Linked DNA regions of Actinocorallia herbida. The protein of the gene in region 1 binds, or shares a complex with, the protein of each later gene. Links are inferred from orthologs where the notes say so. Each region holds a gene or a part of one and is shown on either strand. Other genes may lie near its edges.

Region 1 (5,091 bases):
CCTTCGCGAGATCGCCGAGCGCGTCGGGCGGACCGTCGAGTCCGTCAGGCTGGCCTCCACCGGCCAACGCGGCCCCACCGGATTCCCGCCGCCGGAGCAGCACCGGCTGTGGCGTTGGTCACTCATCTCGGCCTGGTACGGCATCGCCGACCCGGCGCTGGACGAGGCGGCGCCGACCACCCGGGCCGTCAACGGCTGGCTCGCGCTGCGCGAGGTGGTCCCGGAGCTCGCGCCCGACCCGCGCAGCCTCGTGAAGGCGCTCACCCACGCGATCCGCGCGACGGCCTGACGGCGCCGGTCACGGGGAGACGGACGACGGCGGTGGTGGTTCAGCGGTCTTCGGAGCGCCCGCCGCCGAACAGCGTCTGGGCCAGCAGCACCGCGCCCCAGGGACCCGCGACCCAGAGGAACCAGGGGAATCCGACGCCGCCCGAGGCGACCGAGGCGACCAGCCAGATGCTCATCAGCACGAGGTTGACCGAGGCGTACGTCGCCCACTCGGCCCGTAGTCCCTTGCCCTGGCGCGCGACCTCGCCGCCCTTGCGGGTCGCCACGGCCGTCTCCGACGCAGGGATCGGCAGGTCGTACATGTCCTTGGCCGGGAGGTCCGCCGTCAGCGCTTCGAGATCGCCGATCGTCTTGGCCGCGTACGCGTGCTCCAGGCGCTCGTTCAGCTCTTCGAGGTTCAGCCTGCCCTGGGCGTAGTTGTCGCGCAGGATCTCCGCGAACCGGTCGCGGTCCCGGTCAGAGGCCCGCATCTCCGGATTCGACGGCATCGCTGGTCACTTCCCTCAAAGCCGAGTGGCTCGATCGTGCATGATCGGGCTCAGGCCAATTCTGCGATGCGCTCCCGCCACCCATCAAGTGCCGTCAGCACCTGGGGTCCGTCCGCGGTGATCGCGACCGTGTGCTCGAAGTGCGCCGAGGGGCTGCGGTCCGCGGTGACGACGGTCCAGCCGTCCTCCATCTCCTCGGTGTGCGGCTTGCCGAGGTTCACCATCGGCTCGACCGCGAACACCATGCCGGAGACCAGCAGCATGCCGCCGCCCTTGCGCCCCACGTTGGGGATGAACGGCTCCATGTGCATCTCGGTGCCGATGCCGTGCCCGCCGTAACCCTCGACGATGCCGTAGCGGCCCTGGGAGCGCACGTAAGACTCGACCGCGTGCCCGATGTCGCCGAGGTGCCCGCCGACCTTGCAGGCCGCCATACCGCGCCACAGCGACTCCTCGGTGACGTCGAGGAGGCTCGAGACGTCCGGGGCGATCTCGCCGACGGCCACGGTCACGGCGGCGTCGCCGTGCCAGCCGGCCACGATCGCGCCGCAGTCGATCGAGACGACGTCGCCCTCGCGCAGCACCTTGTCGGCGCGCGGGATGCAGTGCACGATCTCCTCGTTCACCGAGGTGCACAGGGTGGCCGGGAAGGGGGTGATCGGCCCGGGTACGCCGATGAAGGATGGGATGCCACCGCCGCCGCGAATGTTGTCCTCGGCGATACGGTCCAGGTCCAGCGTGCTGACGCCCGGCTTCACCGCCGCGGCGACCAGGGCGAGCGTCTCGCCCACCAATCGCCCGGCGACCCGCATGAGCTCGATCTGCTCAGGCGACTTCACCTGGATGCGCGTCCGCCTTCTGAACACCCGTCCCCCCTGCTGCCCTGCTAGTAGGTCTACGCGCGCAGCGCGCCGAGCGCGCGGCCGGTGACCTCTTCGACGGTCCCGGTGGCCTGAATGCCCACCAGGATCCCTTCCTTGTCGTAGAACTCCACGAGCGGCTCGGTCTGTTCCTTGTAGACCTCGAGCCGGTGCCGGACGACCTCTTCCTTGTCGTCATCGCGCTGGAAGAGATAGCCGCCGCAGTCGTCGCAGATGTCGTCGCGACCCTCGTCGAACTCCACATGCCAGATGCGGCCGCACTGGCCGCAGGTCCGCCGGCCCGAGAGCCGCCGCACGACCTCTTCCTCGTCGACCACCAGCTCCAGGACCTTGTCCAGGGCCAGGCCGCCTTCGGCCAGGATCGTGCGCAGGGTCTCGGCCTGCGGCACGTTGCGGGGGAATCCGTCCAGCAGGAACCCACCGAGGGCGTCCTGCTGGGAGATACGGTCCCGCACCATGGCGACCGTCACCTCGTCGGGGACGAGGTCGCCTTTGTCCATGTACTGCTTGGCGAGGACGCCGAGCTCGGTTCCGCCGCTCACATTGGCGCGGAAGATGTCACCTGTCGAGATCTTCGGGACCGACAGATGGGATGCGATGAACTGGGCCTGAGTTCCCTTGCCCGCTCCCGGGGGGCCCACGAGCACGATACGCACTAGCGGAGGAAACCTTCGTAACTACGCTGCTGGAGCTGAGATTCGATCTGCTTCACGGTGTCCAACCCAACGCCGACGATGATCAGGATGCTGGTGCCACCGAACGGGAAGTCGTTCGCCGCCTGGATCAGCGAGAACGCCACCAACGGAATGAGGGCGACCAGACCCAGGTAGAGCGCGCCGGGGGCGGTGATCCGCGTGAGCACGTAGTCGAGGTACTCGGCGGTCGGCCGCCCCGGACGGATGCCCGGGATGAAACCACCGTACTTCTTCATGTTGTCGGCGACTTCAGTGGGGTTGAACGTGATGGCCACGTAGAAGTACGTGAAGAACACGATGAGTGCGAACGTGACCGCCATGTTCACCGGGTTGTCCTGCTGGAGGTAGGGCAGGAGGTACTTCCCGAGGAACTCGCTGTTCGGCCAGAGCTGACCGGCGAGCTGCGGCAGGTACAGCAGCGACGAGGCGAAGATCACGGGGATGATGCCCGCCTGGTTGACCTTCAGCGGGATGTAGGTCGAGGTGCCGCCGTACATGCGGCGGCCGACCATCCGCTTGGCGTACTGCACCGGGATGCGGCGCTGCGCCTGCTCGACGAAGACGACGGCGGCGACGATCGCGAGACCGACCAGCAGGACGATCGTGAAGACGAAGCCGCCCTTGGTCTGGAAGATGTTGATGAACTGCTGCGGGAACGAGGCGACGACCGTGGTGAAGATGAGGATCGACATGCCGTTGCCGATGCCGCGGTCGGTGATGAGCTCGCCCAGCCACATGATGACACCGGTGCCGGCGGTCATCACGATGACGATGGTGACGACCGTGAACAGCGAGGTGTCGTACAGGATGTCCACCGACTGCCCGGTGAACAGGTTGCCGGTCGAGGCCATCGCGACGATGCCCGTCGACTGCAGGATCGCCAGCGCGATCGTCAGGTACCGGGTGTACTGGGTGATCTTCGTGGTGCCGGCCTGGCCCTCCTTCTTGAGGGCCTCCAGGCGTGGGATCACCACGGTCAGCAGCTGCAGGATGATGCTCGCGGTGATGTACGGCATGATGCCGAGCGCGAAGATCGAGAGCTTGAGCAGCGCGCCGCCGCTGAAGAGGTTGATCAGCGAATACAGGCTCGCGTTGGCGCCGGATTCGGCGGCATCGATCGCGGTCTGTACCGCGCCCACGTTGACGCCCGGGGTCGGGAGCAGTGAACCGATCCGGAACACCACGATGATCATCAACGTGAACAGTAGCTTTTTGCGCAGGTCGGGCGTCTTGAATGCCCTAACAACAGCGGTGAGCACCATTCCTCCTGCGCGTTTACGACCTGTTCAGACGGCCGGGGCGGCCGCGATCCAAACCCTTGCACGGGTCCCTAGTGGGACCCGTCGAATGCTAACAGCAGACGCAGCCGGGGCCGACCCTCCAACGATGGACGGTCAGCCCCGGTTCCGCATCTCGTACAAGAGACCGTCAGACCTGCTCGGCGGTCCCGCCGGCGGCGACGATCTTCTCCTTGGCGGAGCCGGAGAAGGCGTTCACCTTCACCTGCACCGCGACGGAGATCTCGCCCGTGCCGAGGATCTTCACCGGACGGCCGGCGCGGACCGCGCCCTTGGCCGCCAGGTCCTCGGCGGTGACCTCTCCACCGGAGGGGTACAGCTCGCCGAGCTTGTCCAGGTTCACGACCTGGAACTCGACCCGGTTCGGGTTCTTGAAGCCCTTGAGCTTCGGAACCCGGCGGATCAGCGGCATCTGGCCGCCCTCGAAACCGACCCGCACGGTGTTCCGGGCCTTGGTGCCCTTCGTACCGCGACCGGCGGTCTTGCCCTTGGACGCCTCGCCCCGGCCCTTGCGGACCTTCTTCTTGTGGGCGCCCGGAGCCGGCTTGAGGTCGTGGACCTTCAACGCCTCGCTCATGATTCGACCTCCTCCACCTTCACCAGGTGGGCAACGGTGCGGATCAGGCCGATGACCTCGGGCTTGTCCTCCCGAACGACACTCTGGCCGATCTTCTTGAGGCCCAGGGTCCGCAGCGAGTCCCGCTGGTTCTGCTTCTCGCTGATCACGGACTTGATCTGCGTGATCTTGAGCTGGCTCACGAGTTCACCTCGACCTTCGCGGCCTCGAGACCGGCGGCACGCGCGCGCAGCATGGCGGCGGGAGCGACGTCCTCGATCGGCAGGCCACGCTTGGCCGCGATCTCCTCGGGGCGCTTGAGCTGCTTGAGCGCCGTCACCGTCGCGTGGACGATGTTGATGGCGTTCGAGCTGCCGAGCGACTTGGAGAGCACGTCGTGCACGCCCGCGCACTCCAGGACGGCGCGCACCGGACCACCGGCGATGACACCGGTACCGGGGCTGGCCGGCTTGAGCAGCACGACGCCCGCGGCGGCCTCACCCTGGGTGAGGTGCGGGATGGTGCCCTGGATCCTGGGGACCTTGAAGAAGTTCTTCTTGGCCTCTTCGACGCCCTTGGCGATGGCCGCGGGGACTTCCTTGGCCTTGCCGTAGCCGACGCCGACCGTGCCGTTGCCGTCGCCGACGATCACGAGGGCGGTGAAGCTGAAGCGACGACCACCCTTCACGACCTTGGCGACGCGGTTGATCGCGACGACGCGCTCGATGTAAGACGTGCCCTTGTCGGCGCCACCGCGGCGGTCGTCACGGCGTCCGTCACGACGGCCGTCACGACGCTCGCCGCCCTGGCCGCCTCCGCGACTGGGAGCAGCTGCCATTAGTGGTTCCTCTTCTCAGACTGGGTCCTGGAGGTCACAGTGCGAGA
Region 2 (4,925 bases), 7.9 Mb from region 1 along the record:
GAAGGGCCTGATGACCACGATCCACGCCTACACCCAGGACCAGAACCTCCAGGACGCGCCGCACAGCGACCTGCGCCGCGCCCGCGCCGCCGCGCTGAACATCGTCCCCACCTCCACCGGCGCCGCCAAGGCGATCGGCCTGGTCCTGCCCGAGCTCAAGGGCAAGCTCGACGGCTACGCGCTGCGCGTCCCGATCCCCACGGGCTCGGCCACCGACCTCACCGTCGAGCTGGCGCGCGAGACCACCGTGGACGAGGTCAACGCCGCGTTCAAGGCCGCCGCCGAGGGCCCCTTCAAGGGCTTCCTCACCTACACCGAGGACCCGATCGTCTCCTCCGACATCGTGACCGACCCCTCCTCCTGCATCTTCGACGCCGGCCTGACCAAGGTCATCGGCAACCAGGTGAAGGTCGTCGGCTGGTACGACAACGAGTGGGGCTACTCCAACCGCCTCGTCGACCTCGTCAAGCTCGTCGGTTCGAGCCTGTAAGTAGTGCGCACGGAACGGGGCTTTTCACCTGGGTGAAAGGCCCCGCTTCCGTTGCCGTCCGCTTTTCACTCCGGGTGTGAGGGGTTCCATGAAGACTGTCGACGAGCTCGACGTGCGCGGTAAGAAGGTGCTGGTCCGGACGGACCTGAACGTGCCGCTCGACGGCGCGAAGATCACCGATGACGGGCGGATCCGGGCGAGCCTGCCCACGATCCGGCAGCTCGTGGAGAAGGGCGCGCGGGTCGTCGTCGTGGCGCACCTGGGCCGCCCCAAGGGCGAGCCGAAGCCCGAGTTCTCCCTCGGCCCGGTCGCCGGGCGCCTCGCCGAGCTGCTCGGCCAGGGCGTGGCGTTCGCCTCCGACACCGTCGGAGAGTCGGCCAAGGCCGTCGTGGCGGCGCTGGGCGACGGCGAGGTCGCGCTGCTGGAGAACCTGCGGTTCAACGCGGGCGAGACCAGCAAGGACGACGCCGAGCGCGGCGCGTTCGCCGACAGGCTCGCCGCTCTCGCGGACGTCTACGTCGGCGACGGCTTCGGCGCGGTGCACCGCAAGCACGCCTCGGTCTACGACGTGCCCCGCCGCCTCCCGCACGCGGCCGGCGGCCTCATCGCCACCGAGGTCGGCGTGCTGAAGAAGCTCACCAAGGACGTCGCCCGGCCTTATGCGGTCGTGCTCGGCGGCTCCAAGGTCTCCGACAAGCTCGGCGTCATCGACAACCTGCTGGAGACCGCCGACCGCATCCTCATCGGCGGCGGCATGGTCTTCACCTTCCTCAAGGCCCAGGGCCACGAGGTCGGCAAGTCCCTCCTCGAAGAGGACCAGATCCCGGTCGTCCTCGACTACCTCGCGCGCGCCGAGGCCAAGGGCGTCGAGTTCGTCCTGCCCGTCGACATCGTCGCCGCGACCGCCTTCGCCGCGGACGCCGACCACGCCGTCGTCGCCGCGGACGCGATCCCCGCCGACCGGCTCGGCCTGGACATCGGCCCCGAGTCGGGCAAGCTGTTCGCCTCCCGGCTCGCCGACGCCAAGACGGTCTTCTGGAACGGCCCGATGGGCGTGTTCGAGATGGAGCCGTACTCCCACGGCACCCGCGCGGTCGCGCAGGGCCTGCTGGACTCGGCCGCCTTCACCGTCGTCGGCGGCGGCGACTCCGCGGCCGCGGTGCGCACCCTCGGGTTCGACGAGAACGCCTTCTCCCACATCTCCACCGGCGGCGGCGCCAGCCTCGAGTACCTCGAAGGCAAGACCCTGCCCGGTCTCGAAGCTCTGGAGGACTGATCCTTATGGCCCGCAAGCCCCTCATGGCCGGCAACTGGAAGATGCACAACAACCACCTCGAGGCGATCCTGCTCGTGCAGAAGATCTCCTTCGGGCTCAAGGACAAGGACCACGAGGCGGTCGAGGTCGCCGTCCTGCCCCCGTTCACCGACATCCGCTCGGTGCAGACCGTCGTCGACGCCGACAAGCTCAAGCTGGTCTACGGCTCGCAGGACATCTCGGCGCACGACAAGGGCGCCTACACCGGCGAGATCTCCGGCTCGATGCTGGCCAAGCTCGGCTGCACCTTCGCCACCATCGGGCACTCCGAGCGCCGCCAGTACCACGGTGAGGACGACGCCCTGGTCAACGCCAAGACCAAGGCCGCGCTGAAGAACGGGCTGACCCCGATCGTCTGCGTCGGCGAGGGCCTGGACGTCCGCAAGGCGGGCGAGCAGGTGCCCTACACCCTCGCGCAGGTCGACGGGGCCCTGGAGGGCCTGACCGCCGAGCAGGCCAAGACCGTCGTCATCGCCTACGAGCCCGTCTGGGCGATCGGCACCGGCGAGGTCGCGACCCCCGAGGACGCCCAGGAGGTCTGCGGCGCGATCCGGGGCCGGCTGGCCAAGCTCTACGACACCGACGTGGCCGAGTCCGTGCGCGTCCTGTACGGCGGCTCGATGAAGTCCTCGAACGTGGCGGGCATCATGGCCAAGCCGGACGTGGACGGAGGCCTCATCGGCGGCGCGGCGCTCGACGCGGATGAATTCGTCAAGATCTGCCGATACCGGGACCATTCGGCAGTGAGCTGACGCCAAACTTCAACGCCCGTGGGGTAGGTTCAGCTGAACCACCGGCTCGTTCGTCGTACCCTTCATAGCGTTGGGTAAACCGTTCGTCCGTGCCGGACGTCCTATACATTCAAACGAGCCCCGCAGCCGCGGGGCGGCTCAGAAGGCGCTAACCGTGATTCTTGCAACCTCGATCGTGCTGATCATCACGAGCCTGCTCTTGATCGTGCTCGTGCTGCTGCACAAGGGCAAGGGCGGAGGCCTGTCGGACATGTTCGGCGGCGGCATCTCCTCCTCGCTCGGCGGATCATCGGTCGTCGAGCGCAACCTGGACCGTCTCACGATCGCCACCGGAGTGATCTGGTTCGCCGCCATCGTGGTACTCGGCTTTCTGTACAAGGCCAAGGGCCTGTAGATCTGAGCGCAGCAGCGGCTGCAACAAACCTTTCGAACGCGCCGGGAGCCTGGCTCCCGGCGCGCATGATTCACTTTGAGGAGTGTCCGTGGCTAGTGGCAGTGCCATTCGCGGCAGCAGGGTAGGCGCCGGCCCGATGGGCGAGGCGGAGCGCGGCGAGGCCGCCCCTCGCGTCATCATCAGCTTCTACTGTGCCAACAAGCACGAGACCCGGCCCAGCTTCGCCAGCGACTGCCAGGTCCCCGAGACCTGGGACTGCCCGCGGTGCGGCCTGCCCGCCGGCACGGACTCCGCGAACCCGCCCGCGGCCCCCAAGAACGAGCCCTACAAGACCCACCTCGCCTACGTGAAGGAGCGCCGCTCCGACGCCGACGGCCAGGCCATCCTCGACGAGGCCCTCGGCAAGCTCCGTGAGCGCCGCCGTCTCGTCCAGGCCGCCATGGCGGCCGCGGCCCGCAACTAGGGCTCCCGGCACAAGCGCGCAGAAGGCCCGGTTCCCCCGCGCGGGGGAACCGGGCCTTCTGCGCGCCCGGGGTGATCTCCGGGTGATCGCCGGGCTACCGTGGGCGCATGGGACTGAAGCTGGCGGCGGTGACCGTGGACTGCGCGGAGCCGAGGAGCCTGGCGCGGTGGTGGGCCGACGCGCTGGGCGGGGAGATCGTCGCGGACTACGAGGTCTACGTGGCGGTGGCCGGGGCCGGGGGAGTGCTCAGCTTCCAGAAGGTCCCGGCGCCGACACCGGGCAAGAACCGGATCCATGTGGACTTCGGGGCCGCCGACCGGACGGCGGAGGTAGCCCGGCTCATCGCGCTCGGCGCCGTCGAGGTCGGCACGCACACCTTCGGGGACCTCACCTGGACGGTCCTGGCCGATCCCGACGGCAACCGGTTCTGTGTCTCGGAGGAGTCTTCCGGCGGATGATCCCGTGTTCGTGTGATGCCGTCGGGCACGCTGGGATCTACGGTGAAAGATGACTGATCATCAACGGCGATATCGATCATCGGGGACGATGGCGGAGGAGCGGGGACATGGCTGAAGAGGCGGATGTCGTGGTCGTCGGGCTGGGGCCCGGTGGGGAGAACGCGGCGGGGCTGCTCGCGGAGGCGGGGCTCTCGGTGACGGCGGTGGAGGCCGGGCTGGTCGGCGGCGAGTGCCCGTACTACGGGTGCGTGCCGACGAAGATGATGGTCCGGGCCGCGGACGCGCTGGGCGAGGCGCGCCGGGTCCCGCACTTCGCCGGACGGGCCGAGGTCACCGCCGACTTCGGGGTCGCCGCGAAGCGGGTCAGGGAGCAGGCCACCGACGACTGGAACGACAAGGTCGCGGCCGACCGCCTCACCGGAAAGGGCGTCACCCTGGTGCGCGGGTACGGCGTGCTGACGGGGCCTCGCGAGGTCACCGTCGGCGACCGGGTGATCCGGGGCCGCAAGGGCGTCCTGGTGAACCCGGGCACGGCGCCGCTCGTCCCGCCCATCGACGGGCTCGCTGGCACCCCCTTCTGGACCAACCGCGACGCCGTCAAGGCCACCGAGGCCCCGGTGTCGCTGATCGTGCTGGGCGGCGGCGCGATCGGCGTCGAGCTGGCGCAGGTCTTCGCGAGGTTCGGCACGAAGGTGACCGTCGTCGAAGGCTCGGAAAGGCTCGTCGCCCCCTTGGAGCCGGAGGCGGGGGACCTGCTGCGCAAGGTCTTCGAGGCCGAGGGGATCACCGTGCACACCGGCGCCCGGGCGTCGCGGGTGGGCCACGACGGCGCGGAGTTCACCCTGGAGCTCGGCGGCCGGACCGTCCGGGCCGAGCGCCTGCTGGTCGCCACGGGCCGTAAGACCGACCTGGAGCGCCTCGGGGTCGCCGCCGTGGGGCTCGATCCCAAAGCGCGCTCCATCCCCGTCGACGGCCGGATGAGGGCCGGAGACGGCCTGTGGGCCATCGGCGACGCCACGGGCAAGGGCGCGTTCACGCACGTGTCGATGTACC
Region 3 (5,532 bases), 1.3 Mb from region 1 along the record:
GACGCCGAGCTCCTCCAGCTCCCCCAGCCCAGCCCCGTCCTGCTGCTGCGCCGCCGCTCCTACCTGCGCGCCACCTGCGCCGAGCTGACCGAGTCGACGTACCGGGCCGACAGATACCAGCTGCACACCAACCTCGATCTGCCCAGGCAGCCCGCGGACCCGCGCCGCGCCCGGCAGGACTGACCCCGGCCGCGCCGCCCCCGCCCGAACGATCTTCCTTTCCGGGGGCATCCGCTGACCGTCCCTCCGCTCTGCAAGGGCGTGCGCCGCACAGGCGGCGCCCGAGAGGAGGCAGGGCATGGGACGGGTCAGGGTGCTACGGCTGGTGCCGGCGGCCGCCGACGACGACAGCGGGCCGGACGAGCCGCGCACCGAGGGGAGCCTCGCGCTCAAGGACTACCCGTGCGAGTCCGACGGCCTGGACGAGGCCGCCGAACGCGTCATCTGGGTGGCCGCCGAGGTGTTCGCCGGGCTCCGGCCCTTCCCCCAGCTCGCGCGGCTGTCCACCATCGAGCTCGCCGAGGTGCTCCCCCGGCAGCGCCACCCGGCGGGACGGGCCCGCGCGACGGTCCCGCGCATCCGCAACCGCCGGATCCAGCGGCCCGGACCCGGCGTCGCCGAGGTCAGCGCGACCGTGGTGATCGGCGGGCGGATCCAGCCCGTCGCGGTCCGGCTCGTCCGCAGGCGCGGGGCCTGGCGGTGCGCCGCGGTGGAGACCGCGGTGCACTGGTGAGCCGGAAACGGCGACGCCGCCCTCCCCCGGCAGGCGGGAAAGGGCGGCGTCGCGGGCGCTGCTAGCGGTTGCCGCCGTGGCAGCGCTTGAACTTCTTGCCGCTGCCACAGGGGCACGGGTCGTTGCGGGACACGCCCTCGTACGGGTCGGTGCCCTCGGTGTGGTGCTCGACCTCGCCCTCGGCGGTCGGACCGGAGAAGTCGAGCTTCTTCGCCTCCGGCTGGCCGAGCGCGCTGGCCGCCACCGCGACGGGCTTGACGCCGACGGCCGGGGCCGCGGGCTGCTCCTCCACCTCGACCTCGAGGTGGTAGAGGTAGCCGACCGACTCCTCCTTGATCGCCTCCATCATCGAGGCGAACATGTCGTAGCCCTCGCGCTGGTACTCCACCAGGGGGTCGCGCTGCGCCATCGCGCGCAGGCCGATGCCCTCCTGGAGGTAGTCCATCTCGTAGAGGTGCTCGCGCCACTTGCGGTCCAGGACCGTCAGGACGACGCGGCGCTCCAGCTCGCGCATGACCTCCGCGCCGAGCTCGGACTCGCGCTTGTCGTACGCGGCCTGGGCGTCCTCGCGGATCTTGTCGGCGAGGAACTCGGCGTTGAGGTTCTGCACCTCGCCGCCGGCGTCCTCGACCAGGTCGTCGGCGGAGACGCTGATCGGGTAGAGCTGCTTGAACGCCTTCCAGAGCATCTCGAGGTTCCAGTCCTCGGCGAAGCCCTCGGCCGTGGCGCCCGCGACGTAGCCGTCGACGACCTCGTCGATCATGTGCCTGACCTGCTCGTGCAGGTCGGCGCCCTCGAGCACCCGGCGGCGCTCGGCGTAGATGACCTGGCGCTGGCGGTTCAGCACCTCGTCGTACTTCAGGACGTTCTTGCGGATCTCGAAGTTCTGCTGCTCGACCTGGTGCTGGGCCGACTTGATCGCCGAGGAGACGATCTTGGCCTCGATCGGCACGTCGTCCGGGATGTTGAGGCGGGTCATGATCGCCTCGACCCGCGCGGAGTTGAACAGCCGCATGAGGTCGTCCTCCAGCGACAGGTAGAACCGGGATTCACCCGGGTCGCCCTGCCGGCCGGAGCGGCCGCGCAGCTGGTTGTCGATCCGGCGGGACTCGTGCCGCTCGGTGCCCAGCACGTACAGGCCGCCCGCGTCGGCGACGACCTCGTGCTCGCCCTGGACGGCCTCCTTGGCCTTGTCCAGCGCCTCCGGCCAGGCCTCCTCGTACTCCTCGGGAGTCTCGAGCGGGGACAGGCCGCGGTTGTGCAGCTCGAGGTCGGCCCGGAACTCGGGGTTCCCGCCGAGCATGATGTCGGTGCCGCGGCCCGCCATGTTGGTGGCCACGGTGACGGCGCCCTTGCGGCCCGCCTCGGCGATGATCGCCGACTCCTTCTCGTGGTGCTTGGCGTTCAGCACCTGGTGCGGGATGCCCTCGCTCTTGAGCATCTTCGACAGCATCTCGGACTTGGCGACCGACGTGGTGCCGACCAGGACCGGCTGGCCCTTCTCGTGCCGCTCGGCGATGTCCTTGACCACTGCCTCGAACTTGGCGAGCTGGGTCTTGTAGACCACGTCCGCGATGTCGACGCGCTGCGCGGGCCGGTTCGTCGGGATCGGGATGACGCCCAGCTTGTAGATCTTGTTGAACTCCGACGCCTCGGTCTGCGCGGTGCCGGTCATGCCGCCGAGCTTGCCGTAGAGGCGGAAGTAGTTCTGGAGGGTGATCGTGGCGAGGGTCTGGTTCTCGTCCTTGATCGCCACCCCCTCCTTGGCCTCGATCGCCTGGTGCATGCCCTCGTTGTAGCGGCGGCCCTGCAGGACGCGGCCGGTGAACTCGTCGACGATCAGGACCTCGCCGTTGACGACCAGGTAGTCCTTGTCCTTCTTGTACAGCTCCTTGGCCTTGAGGGCGTTGTTCAGGAAGCCGACCAGAGGGGTGTTCGTCGCGTCGTAGAGGTTCTCGATGCCGAGCCAGTCCTCGACCTTCTCGACACCGGTCTCCAGGATGCCGACCGTGCGCTTCTTCTCGTCGACCTGGTAGTCGCCGTCGTCGGCGTCGGCCGCGGAGGCGCGGCGCAGGCGCGGGGCGATCTTGGCGAACTCGGCGAACCACTTGGAGTTCTGGTCGCCGGGGCCGGAGATGATCAGCGGGGTGCGGGCCTCGTCGATGAGGATCGAGTCGACCTCGTCGACGACCGCGAAGAAGTGGCCGCGCTGGACGCAGTCGTCCAGGGTCCAGGCCATGTTGTCGCGCAGGTAGTCGAAGCCGAACTCGTTGTTCGTGCCGTAGGTGATGTCGCACTCGTAGGCCCTGCGCCGCTCGTCGGGCGACATGTTGGCCAGGATCACGCCGACTTCCAGGCCGAGGAACTGGTGCACGCGGCCCATCCACTCGGCGTCGCGCTTGGCGAGGTAGTCGTTCACGGTGACCACGTGCACGCCCTTGCCGGCGAGCGCGTTCAGGTACGCGGGCAGCACGCAGGTGAGGGTCTTGCCCTCACCGGTGCGCATCTCGGCGATGTTGCCCAGGTGGAGCGCGGCGCCGCCCATGACCTGCACGTCGAAGTGGCGCTGGCCCAGCACGCGGCGGGCCGCCTCTCGCGCGGTGGCGAACGCCTCGGGCAGCAGGTCGTCGAGGGTCTCGCCCTCGGCCAGCCGCTCACGGTAGGTCTCGGTCAGCTCGCGCAGCTCGGCGTCGGTCTTCTCGGTGAATTCCTCTTCGATGGAGTTCACCTGGTTCGCGATCCGCTTGAGCTTGCGCAGGACCTTGCCTTCGCCGGCGCGAAGAATCTTGTCAATGACAGCTGGCACTCTCGGAAGCTCCTTGCAGATCGGATAGCCGCGCGGATCGCGACCTGTCCCTGTGACGAGGCAGAGCCTCGGAGAAGACAGAGCCTCCCGCGCATACCACTCGTAGCCTGTCCATCCTAGGCGAGGTCAAGGATGGTGCAGGTCACCCTCACGCGCAATTCGTAACGTCGGGGATCTTGATCGAGTTCCCGGCCCGTGACCGCAAGCGGCCATCGGGCGTCCCGCACGGGTCCCGGAGGCCCCGCGCGTAAGGACGATCACAGTCGTCCGGCGGCCTTGAGCGCGAGGTAGGCGTCGGCGAGGGCGGGGGCGATCTCTTCCGGGCCCGCGTCGACGACCTCGACCCCGTAGCCGCGCAGCTCGGCCGTCAGCCTCCGGCGTTCGGCGATCGCGCGTTCGGCCGCGGCGGCGTCGTAGACGGCGGCGAGATCTCCGCGCCCGGCGGCCATCTCGCCGACCCTGGGGTCGGCGACCGCGGCCACCAGCACGAGGTGGCGGGCGGTGAGCCGCGGCAGCAGCGGGATCAGCCCCTCCTCCATCGCGGCGGTGTTCAGCTCCGTGAGCAGGACGACCAGGGAGCGCTGGCGGGACCCGGCGAGCAGCGCCGAGACCATGCCCGCGGCGTCGGACTCGATCAGCTCCGGTTCCAGCGGGGCCATCGCGCGGACCATCGCGGGCAGCAGGTCGGTGCGCGAAGCGCCCTCCACCCGCGCGCGCACGGCCCGGTCGTAGGCCAGCAGGTCCACCCTGTCGCCCGCGCGGGACGCCAGGGCGCCCAGCAGCAGGGCCGCGTCCATCGAGCAGTCGAGCCGGGGGATGTCGCCGACCCGGCCGGCCGAGGTGCGCCCGGTGTCGAGGATGAGGAAGATCCGCCGGTCCCGCTCGGGCCGCCAGGTCCGCACCACGACGTCGCCGCGCCGGGCCGTCGCGCGCCAGTCGATCGAGCGGACGTCGTCGCCCGCGACGTACTCGCGCAGGGAGTCGAACTCGGTGCCCTGGCCCCGGATGAGCGCCACCTGCTGGCCGGTCAGCTCGCGCAGCCTGCGCAGCTTCGCCGGCAGGTGCCTGCGCGAGGGAAAGCCGGGCAGCACCCGGACGGTCCAGGGAGAGGGCCGGGAGAGCTGGCGTGCGGCGAGCCCGAGCGGACCCGTGGAGCGGATGGTCACCGACGCCGGCGAGCGGTCTCCCCGCCTTGTCGGGGTGAGAGTGAGGTCGATGCGGCGCCGCTCCCCCGGCGGCACGTCCAGCTCCGCCGTCCGGGGCGACGCCCCCGCGCTGGGCGGCCAGGCGTCACGGACGACCGCGCGCACCCGCCTCTTGCCGGGGTTCTCCACGATCAGCCCTACGCGACCGGTCTCGCCGAGCCTGATCGCGGTGTCGCCCGACCGGTGCAGGCCGAGGCCGCGCACGTTGCCCGCGAGGGCGAGGTCGACGGCGATCGCCAAGGCGAGCACCGCCACCACCGCCAGGACCACCCAGCCGTAGGGGAAGAACAGGGGAAGCGCGCAGGCGATCAGCGCCAGCAGGGCCACCCGTCCCGTGAGCGCCATTACCGGGGCGTGGGGACGGTGGCCAGGACGCCGTCCAGGACGCCGTCGGAGGTCGCCCCCTCCAGCTCGGCCTCCGGCCTGAGCTGGACCCGGTGCCGGAGCGTCGGCCGGGCCAGCGCCTTGACGTCGTCGGGCGTCACGTAGTCGCGGCCCGACAGCCACGCCCAGGCCCGCGCGGTGTTCAGCAGCGCGGTCGCGCCGCGCGGGGAGGCCCCGAGCTGGAGCGACGGCGACTCCCTGGTGGCCCGGCACAGGTCCACCACATAAGCGATGATCTTCGGGTCGACGTGCAGCGTGCGCACCGCGTCACGGCCGGCGTTCAGCTCGGTGACGCCCGCGACCGGGTTGATGTCGGCGAGGTCGCGCGGGTCGAAGCCGAGCGCGTGCCGCTGCACGACGCCGATCTCCTCCTCGCGGGTCGGCAGCGGGACCGTCAGCTTGAG

The links. The genes of interacting proteins can lie anywhere in the genome.
Region 2: secY (region 1) and secG share a complex: the UniProt entries of both Escherichia coli proteins name them as parts of the sec protein translocase complex. The link is inferred for Actinocorallia herbida from one-to-one orthologs.
Region 3: the proteins of secY (region 1) and secA are in contact, whole or in part, in a crystal structure (PDB 3DIN), measured with the Thermotoga maritima proteins. The link is inferred for Actinocorallia herbida from one-to-one orthologs. Residues at the interface, in WP_004081795.1 of Thermotoga maritima: Glu108, Gly109, Glu110, Glu111, Ala236, Glu237, Arg238, Arg239, Ile240, Thr241, Ile242, Gln243, Tyr244, Ala245, Arg246, Arg247, Val248, Thr249, Gly250, Arg251, Arg252, Val253, Tyr254, Gly256, Ala257, Ser258, Thr259, Tyr260, Leu261, Pro262; in WP_004082002.1 of Thermotoga maritima: Glu261, Ala262, Arg263, Lys300, Ala301, Arg302, Thr303, Ile304, Ile305, Leu323, Tyr324, Asp325, Pro326, Val329, Ser330, Tyr333, Ile336, Lys340, Phe345, Val349, Glu363, Phe364, Tyr374, Ser375, Gly376, Gly377, Glu393, Ile395, Thr482, Ser483.

Annotation. Positions count from the first base shown.
Region 1 is NZ_RJKE01000001.1:9,586,247-9,591,337, reverse strand. What follows is about bases 1,463-4,332. They hold secY (preprotein translocase subunit SecY), read right to left. Parts: upstream 3,612-4,332; coding sequence 2,313-3,611; downstream 1,463-2,312. Other genes in these bases: rpmD (50S ribosomal protein L30), read right to left, coding at 4,224-4,332; rplO (50S ribosomal protein L15), read right to left, coding at 3,781-4,227; EDD29_RS43745 (adenylate kinase), read right to left, coding at 1,672-2,313; map (type I methionyl aminopeptidase), read right to left, coding at 1,463-1,642. Outside these bases: EDD29_RS43760 (hypothetical protein), read left to right, coding at 1-289; EDD29_RS43755 (DUF1707 domain-containing protein), read right to left, coding at 330-758; more of map, read right to left, coding at 827-1,462; more of rpmD, read right to left, coding at 4,333-4,409; rpsE (30S ribosomal protein S5), read right to left, coding at 4,406-5,044; rplR (50S ribosomal protein L18), read right to left, coding at 5,079-5,091. UniProt on the Escherichia coli protein: The central subunit of the protein translocation channel SecYEG. Consists of two halves formed by TMs 1-5 and 6-10.
Region 2 is NZ_RJKE01000001.1:1,711,180-1,716,104, forward strand. The notes cover bases 1,628-4,331. They hold secG (preprotein translocase subunit SecG), read left to right. Parts: upstream 1,628-2,711; coding sequence 2,712-2,951; downstream 2,952-4,331. Other genes in these bases: EDD29_RS08090 (phosphoglycerate kinase), read left to right, coding at 1,628-1,766; tpiA (triose-phosphate isomerase), read left to right, coding at 1,772-2,557; EDD29_RS08105 (RNA polymerase-binding protein RbpA), read left to right, coding at 3,040-3,414; EDD29_RS08110 (VOC family protein), read left to right, coding at 3,522-3,872; EDD29_RS08115 (dihydrolipoyl dehydrogenase family protein), read left to right, coding at 3,980-4,331. Also shown: gap (type I glyceraldehyde-3-phosphate dehydrogenase), read left to right, coding at 1-490; more of EDD29_RS08090, read left to right, coding at 579-1,627; more of EDD29_RS08115, read left to right, coding at 4,332-4,925. UniProt on the Escherichia coli protein: Subunit of the protein translocation channel SecYEG. Overexpression of some hybrid proteins has been thought to jam the protein secretion apparatus resulting in cell death; while this may be true it also results in FtsH-mediated degradation of SecY.
Region 3 is NZ_RJKE01000001.1:8,319,395-8,324,926, forward strand. What follows is about bases 595-3,905. They hold secA (preprotein translocase subunit SecA), read right to left. Parts: upstream 3,540-3,905; coding sequence 795-3,539; downstream 595-794. Other genes in these bases: EDD29_RS37780 (Rv3235 family protein), read left to right, coding at 595-733; EDD29_RS37790 (DUF58 domain-containing protein), read right to left, coding at 3,797-3,905. In the rest of the region: EDD29_RS37775 (GntR family transcriptional regulator), read left to right, coding at 1-183; more of EDD29_RS37780, read left to right, coding at 299-594; more of EDD29_RS37790, read right to left, coding at 3,906-5,089; EDD29_RS37795 (AAA family ATPase), read right to left, coding at 5,089-5,532. UniProt on the Escherichia coli protein: Required for protein export, interacts with the SecYEG preprotein conducting channel.